One region of the Gluconobacter japonicus genome, then DNA from elsewhere that is predicted to be linked to it. Evidence: predicted binding sites of a transcription regulator. Region 1 holds the regulator's gene; the other holds the start of a gene.
What was found. Region 1 encodes LexA, which represses DNA repair genes until DNA is damaged. Its sites were predicted from a motif close to TGTTCTANNTANGTTC; they were not measured.
Positions count from the first base shown of each region.

Region 2: uvrA (excinuclease ABC subunit UvrA) is a predicted target of LexA. The motif match lies at 1,413-1,428, and genes of this name have one in related genera.

Region 1 covers NZ_JABCQN010000003.1:340,448-343,834, reverse strand. Annotated here, with positions in the region: gene uvrC (excinuclease ABC subunit UvrC) at 1-73, shown strand, start outside; gene pgsA (CDP-diacylglycerol--glycerol-3-phosphate 3-phosphatidyltransferase) at 182-784, shown strand; gene HKD32_RS08070 (hypothetical protein) at 886-1,491, shown strand; gene lexA (transcriptional repressor LexA) at 1,544-2,269, opposite strand; gene rpmG (50S ribosomal protein L33) at 2,577-2,744, shown strand; gene HKD32_RS08055 (FtsB family cell division protein) at 2,847-3,176, opposite strand; gene eno (phosphopyruvate hydratase) at 3,314-3,387, opposite strand, start outside.
Region 2 covers NZ_JABCQN010000002.1:271,069-274,455, reverse strand. Annotated here, with positions in the region: gene HKD32_RS04660 (helix-turn-helix transcriptional regulator) at 1-305, shown strand, start outside; gene HKD32_RS04655 (GNAT family N-acetyltransferase) at 302-769, shown strand; gene ssb (single-stranded DNA-binding protein) at 832-1,398, opposite strand; gene uvrA (excinuclease ABC subunit UvrA) at 1,527-3,387, shown strand, end outside.

The DNA.
Region 1 (3,387 bases):
AGGAATCAGTTCAGGCATTGCCAGAGCCATATACGGACATTTTCATCCTGAATGGCTCCGGACGCAAAGCTGACATTTCCGTGAGGATCGAGGCTCCATCTCCTTTTGGCACAAAAAATACACACATCCCGATCAGATTGGCGCATACCGGAACCAGCCAAACTGTTCTAGACTGCGTTCGATGCTCACTGATCTGCCAAATGTCCTGACCCTGCTTCGCATAGCGGCCATTCCAGTTCTGGTCGCTCTGCTAGCCCTGCATTCCGCACTGGGGAATGTAGCAGCCTGTGTTGTCTATACGGCGGCCTGCATCACGGATTATCTGGATGGTGCTCTGGCACGCCGGTGGCAGATGCTGTCCGAACTGGGGCGCATGATGGACCCCATCGCGGACAAGCTCCTGGTAGGAGCCCTGCTACTGGCTTTGGCTGGCCTGACGGTTCTTCCGGTATTCTCGCTCTACGCCGCGATCATTATTATGCTGCGCGAGATCCTTGTGAGCGGTCTGCGTGAATACATGGCTTCCCAGCGGGAAACCCTTCCTTCTACCCGTCTGGCAAAATGGAAGACCGGCATCCAGATGGTCGCCATTGGCTTCCTGATTGGTGGAGACAAGGCCGCTGCCGCTCTTCATCTGTCCTTTCTGCCCGCCACGCTGATTGGTGGTATTTTGCTGTGGATCTCAGTTATTCCAACAGTTCTCAGTGGCTGGGGCTACCTTACAGTTGGCCTTTCCAGAATGATGGCATCTGATCCGCGCAAGTCCTCGAAGATCGTATCCTGATCTGGACTGTGCACGATTATTATTGCAGTTATCATCCCATCATCTGGCGCTTTCACGCAATGATCGCTAAAGGTCAATGATCGACCTTATGGGAGTATGCAATGCGTAAGGCCGCTCTACTGGCATTACCTCTCGCCCTGAGTGGCTGTTCGGGCATGGGCAAGTTTTTGAACGATACAGCTCTGTGGTCAGGCAGCAATCCTAACGCGCCACACGGGGATAGTGAAAACTTGCGTCGTGCTCGCGGGGAAACAGTTGCCTCCACGCCGATCCTTCCGGAAGGCGGCAATATATGGCCTGGCTCTCCTCAGCCTCTGCCAACCCTGAAAGATGTTGAAAACCCCGATAGTGTGTTCAATCGCGCTCTGGGCGATCCTGCGACATATTTCGGCGGCGCCTCAATCGACAAAACCTTTATGGGAGGAATTGCCGGCTCTGGTGCTTTGGGGTCCATGGGACATCAGATGAAACCAGGGGCAAGCATATCGGCTGGAGAAAGTTCGGATACACGTTATGGTGTGTCTCAGGATCGAAGCAACCTCATCCCGGCACTTCCGACAAGCGTTCCAGATAACGCGCCCCATTTCCTGTCAAAAAACCCCGACAAGACAATCATCATTCCAAACGGAGATGGCACAAGTACGCTCATCGCTCCTGACGGAACGGTACGGGTTGTCCGCGGCATTCCAGCTGCCCCGAAACATTAATCTGCATAATGGTTCCTGAAGGCCCTCGCGGACTTACAGGAACCATACACGTTCAATACTGACGGAAGAGCGCTACCAAACGCCCCTGAATGCGAACACGTGACGCCGGAAGAATGCGGGTTTCATAATCCCGGTTGGCAGCTTCAAGAGCGATCGTAGAACCACGCCGACGCAGTTTCTTGAGTGTCACTTCCTGACCATCAATCAAAGCCACGACAATCTGGCCATTATCCGCGAGTTCGCCACGGCGAATGATCGCCATATCTCCGTCCAGAATGCCCGCTTCAATCATGGAATCGCCTGCAACGGTCAGGGCATAATGTTCACCCGTGCCAAGCAGGGAAGAGGGTACCTGAATATGGGTGCTCTCATCCTGAAGAGCCTCAATCGGCAGACCTGCCGCGATACGCCCGTAGAGAGGAATCTGAACACTCACATCTTCGACGGGCGAGCGCGGCGCTTCCGAAAAAGCCCCCTCCATAGCCTGACGGCCACCTTCGACGACTGTCGGCACGAATAGAGCCTGCGCAACAGTGCTCTCGGCATGGGGCGCATCCATTCCCATATGAGGAAGACGCAGAACCTCCAACGCTCGGGCACGATGATGATGCCGACGCAGGAAGCCCCGTTCCTCAAGAGCGGAAATCAAGCGATGAATACCTGATTTGGAGCGGAGCTCGAGCGCATCCTTCATTTCGTCGAAAGAGGGAGAATACCCGGTCCGGCGAAGGTGCTCGTCAATATATAGCAAAAGCTGGTGCTGCTTGCGCGTCAGCATACAGGCGCTCCTGTGCGCCTCGGTGGAGGCATAATCTGGAAACAGGCAGAACACATGACCAACATGTATCTCCCTTTTGTTCTTTATAGGTTCCTCTTTACCGGACCACAAGGACGTCAATGCCCTGAAAACATGAGTTTTAGCGGCTAAAATTGATTATTTTTCCGAAAAAAGACACGTTATCAGCGGATTTTCACGAGAAAGCCTTGACCTGAGACAGACAAATCAGCATGGTGCGCCGAACTAGATCAACCTGCTGCTTTGACACTTGCGAGCGGCATCAGGACGGCGCAAGCCCGAGGGTATCATGGCAAAAACCAACGTTATTCAGATCCGTCTCGTTTCGTCGGCTGACACCGGCTACTTCTATGTCACGAAGAAGAACGCACGTTCTGCTACGGGCAAGATGGAAGTCCGTAAGTATGACCCGGTCGCTCGCAAGCATGTGACCTTCCGCGAAGCCAAGATCAAGTAAGACCTCGCGGATCATACGAGTTTAAAAAGGCGGCCTTACGGTCGCCTTTTTTGTTGCCCCCACAAAAAAGAACCGATTAAGCGGTTCTTTCAAAAACTGACCTCAGAAAAGCTTGTCGTGCGGACTATAGGGCACAACAATATCCCCATTCCGAGTCAGATTCAGCATAGCCCGTGACCGCTCATCGAGAATATCAGCATCAAGTGCCTTCTCTTTCAGAGCCAGCACCCGCCGATGCCAGACAGCCTGCTCATCCTTGGCATCCTGTTGTGCCTGAAGAGCCTGCTGCTGAAGAACGAGCTGATCTTGATACGCGTGAATACCATGCGCTCCGTGCAGAGCGTTCCAGCCAAAATAAGCCGTTAGGGAAAGAAACAGGACTGGCGGCGCAACCGTACGGATGGCGCGCTTGATGAGTCGAAGAGGTCTCACGCGGGGTACAGTCTCCCTTGGCTTTCAAACGTTTTGACAGCCTACCTCAGAGAGACAGAGCGAAACAATCATTCATGTCAAAAGACACCTGATTATTTTCCAAAAAAAACCGGCCCCAAAAGGGGCCGGCTTTCTGGTCAGGCATTTTTGAGAATGCTGCGACCTGCATAACGTGCCGCGCTACCGAGTTGCTGCTCGATACGGATTAGCT
Region 2 (3,387 bases), on a different contig from region 1:
TCCTGACGAACTGGCCCGACCGCTCCAGACGCCTGCTCGCAGAATTCCGCGCTGACACAGCCCACCTTGCCAGAACCACGGCGTTCCAGGCCCTGACCTCTGCCCTTCAGGCTGAAAGCCAGGAGTTTCTCCATTTCTGGCAGGACCAGCGTGTTCTCCCCAGAGAAGGCGGCCAACGCAGCTTCAAGCATCCAGTCCGTGGAGTGCTGAACTACGAACAGATAACTCTCACCCCCGCAGAACACACAGGGTATAAACTTGTCATCCTGACGCCGACCTCAATTGAACAGACACGCGCATCATGAGCCCGACATTCACCCTGCATCCCGCCGATTTTTCCAACCCGCAAACGCGTGACCTTCTGGCCCTTCACCTCGCAGGAATGCACGAAAACACCCCACCCGGACATGTCTTCGCCCTTGACCTGTCAGGCCTCATGGCACCTGAAATCGAAGTCTGGACTGTCCATAGACAGGATCGCGTAGCTGGAATCGGCGCACTCAAACGCCTGAACAATCAGGTAGGCGAGCTCAAATCCATGCGCACCCATCCTGACTTTCTGAGACAGGGCGTTGCCAGTACTCTGCTGGATCACCTTATCCATAGAGCGCGTTCTGAGGGGATGAAGACACTCAGCCTTGAGACCGGACGCGGATCTTCCTTCGAACCGGCTCTGGCGCTCTATCAAAGCCGAGGCTTCCAACCGGGCGAAGCCTTCGGTGACTATCAGGCTTCAGAATTCAACCAGTTCTTCCATCTGCCCCTCTGAACGCCCGCGCCGGACATAAAAAAACCGGACTGACATTGCCAGCCCGGTTCCAAACGCATCCCTCAGAACGGGATTTCGTCATCCAGATCGTTATCCGGCGGCGCATCCCAGCCACCACCCCGGTTACCACCGCCAGACGACCCACCTGAGCGGCCGCCATCATTACCACCGCCGAAGCCACCCCCCCGGTTGCCGCCACCAAAGCCGCCACCGTTGCTGTTTCCACCGCCGTAGGACGAGCCGCCTCCGTCGAAGCCACCCTCGTCGCCGCCACTGCGATTGCTATCCAGCAGCACCAGTTCACCGCGGAAACGATCGATCGTCACTTCCGTCGTGTAACGCTCCTGGCCTGACTGATCGGTCCACTTCCGGGTCCGCAGTTCGCCTTCCAGATAGACCTTGCGGCCCTTGCGCAGAAAACGCTCCGCCACATCGCCCAGACGATCATTGAAGATCACGACACGATGCCATTCGGTGCGCTCCTTGCGCTCACCGCTCTGACGGTCGTTCCATGTTTCGGACGTCGCAATCGTCAGATTGACGATCTTCGAGCCTGACTGCGTGTTCCGGACTTCCGGGTCCTTGCCCAGATTCCCGACCAGAATCACCTTGTTGACGCTACCTGCCATTCCGTACCAACCAATTTTCTCGAATTGTTCTTTTCATATGGGGCGTGAAAACCCATCTATAAAGTGATCTAGCACCGTTCAGGCGCGTTGCGAACACAATTGCCTTTTCTGCACATCCCGGGGTCTTCGTGAGCTTTCCAGACAATCATTCGATCCGTGTCCGTGGCGCACGCGCCCACAACCTCAAGAATATCGACGTCACAATCCCTCGTGACTCGCTCACGATCATCACGGGCCTGTCCGGCTCGGGGAAATCTTCGCTCGCGTTCGATACAATCTACGCAGAAGGCCAGCGCCGCTACGTTGAAAGCCTCTCGGCCTACGCCCGCCAGTTCCTCGAACTGATGGGCAAACCAGACGTGGACTCCATCGAAGGGCTCTCCCCCGCCATCTCGATTGAGCAGAAAACCACTTCAAAAAACCCCCGCTCGACTGTCGGCACGATCACGGAGATCCACGACTATATGCGTCTGCTCTGGGCGCGCGTGGGTATTCCCTATTCTCCTGCCACTGGCCTGCCCATCGAAGCCCAGACCGTCAGCCAGATGGTGGACCGGGTCATAGCGCTCCCGGAGGGCATGCGCCTGATGCTTCTCGCCCCGGTCGTCCGTGATCGGAAAGGCGACTGCAAACGCGAACTCGCAGAGCTGTCCCGCAAGGGCTTCACCCGCGTCAAAATCGACGGTGAGCTTTACGAAATCGCCGAAGCCCCGGAACTGAACCGCAAGACCCGCCACAACGTGGAAGTGGTTGTGGACCGGATCGTCGTCAAATCCGATCTGGAATCCCGCCTGGCCGACAGCTTCGAAACCGCCCTCGAACTCTCCGATGGTCTCGCTTACGCCGAGGAAGTCAAACGCGCTGACGACAAGGCCGCCCCGGCCCACATCGTTTTCTCGTCCCGCTTCGCCTGCCCGGTCTCAGGCTTTACGATTGAAGAGATCGAGCCACGCCTGTTCTCCTTCAACGCGCCAATGGGCGCATGCCCAACCTGCGATGGTATCGGAACAGAAACGCATTTTGATGCCAATCTGATCGTCCCGGATGACAGCCTGACACTTGCCGAAGGCGCCATTGCCCCATGGAAAGGCGCCAGCACCGACTGGTACGACCAGACGCTTGCCGCCCTCTCCCGTCACTGCGGCGACACCATGAATACACCCTGGGGCGACCTGAAAGCCGAAACGCGCGACCTGATCCTCAACGGTTCCAAAGAAGCGATTGCCATTCCCTACCGCGATGGCAGCAAGGTCCACACCGTGACCAAACCTTTCGAAGGCGTGCTGAAAAACCTCCGCCGCCGCATGGCCCAGACCGACAGCATGTGGGTGAGGGAAGAACTGTCGCGCTACCAGTCCGAAAAACCCTGTCACGTCTGCCATGGCGCACGCCTGAAACCGGAAGCACTCTGCGTGAAGGTCAATGACCTGAACATCGCCGAAGCCTCGGACATGCAGATCCGCAAGGCCCTCGACTGGTTCTCGGGCGTTGAAGCGACTCTGACACCTCAACGGGCCGAAATCGCCCGTCGCATCCTGCGTGAAATCACGGATCGCCTGCACTTCCTTGATGATGTGGGCTTAGACTACCTCACGCTCTCCCGTGGGTCGGCCACGCTTTCTGGCGGTGAAAGCCAGCGCATCCGCCTTGCCTCCCAGATCGGCTCCGGTCTGACGGGCGTCCTGTATGTGCTAGACGAACCTTCCATCGGCCTGCACCAACGCGACAACGAGCGCCTTCTCGGCACACTGGAACGCCTCAAGCGCCTCGGGAACACGGTCATCGTCGTCGAACATGACGAGGACGCCATCAGGGCCGCCGATTATCTGATCGACATGGGCCCCGGTGCTGGCACACGGGGCGGAAACGTCATTGCCGTCGGCTCTCCGAAGGAAGTGGCCAAAAACAAGGACAGCCTGACGGGCGCCTACCTGTCAGGCCGAAAGTTCATCCCCGTCCCGGAAAATCGTCGCACATCTGACAAGACGC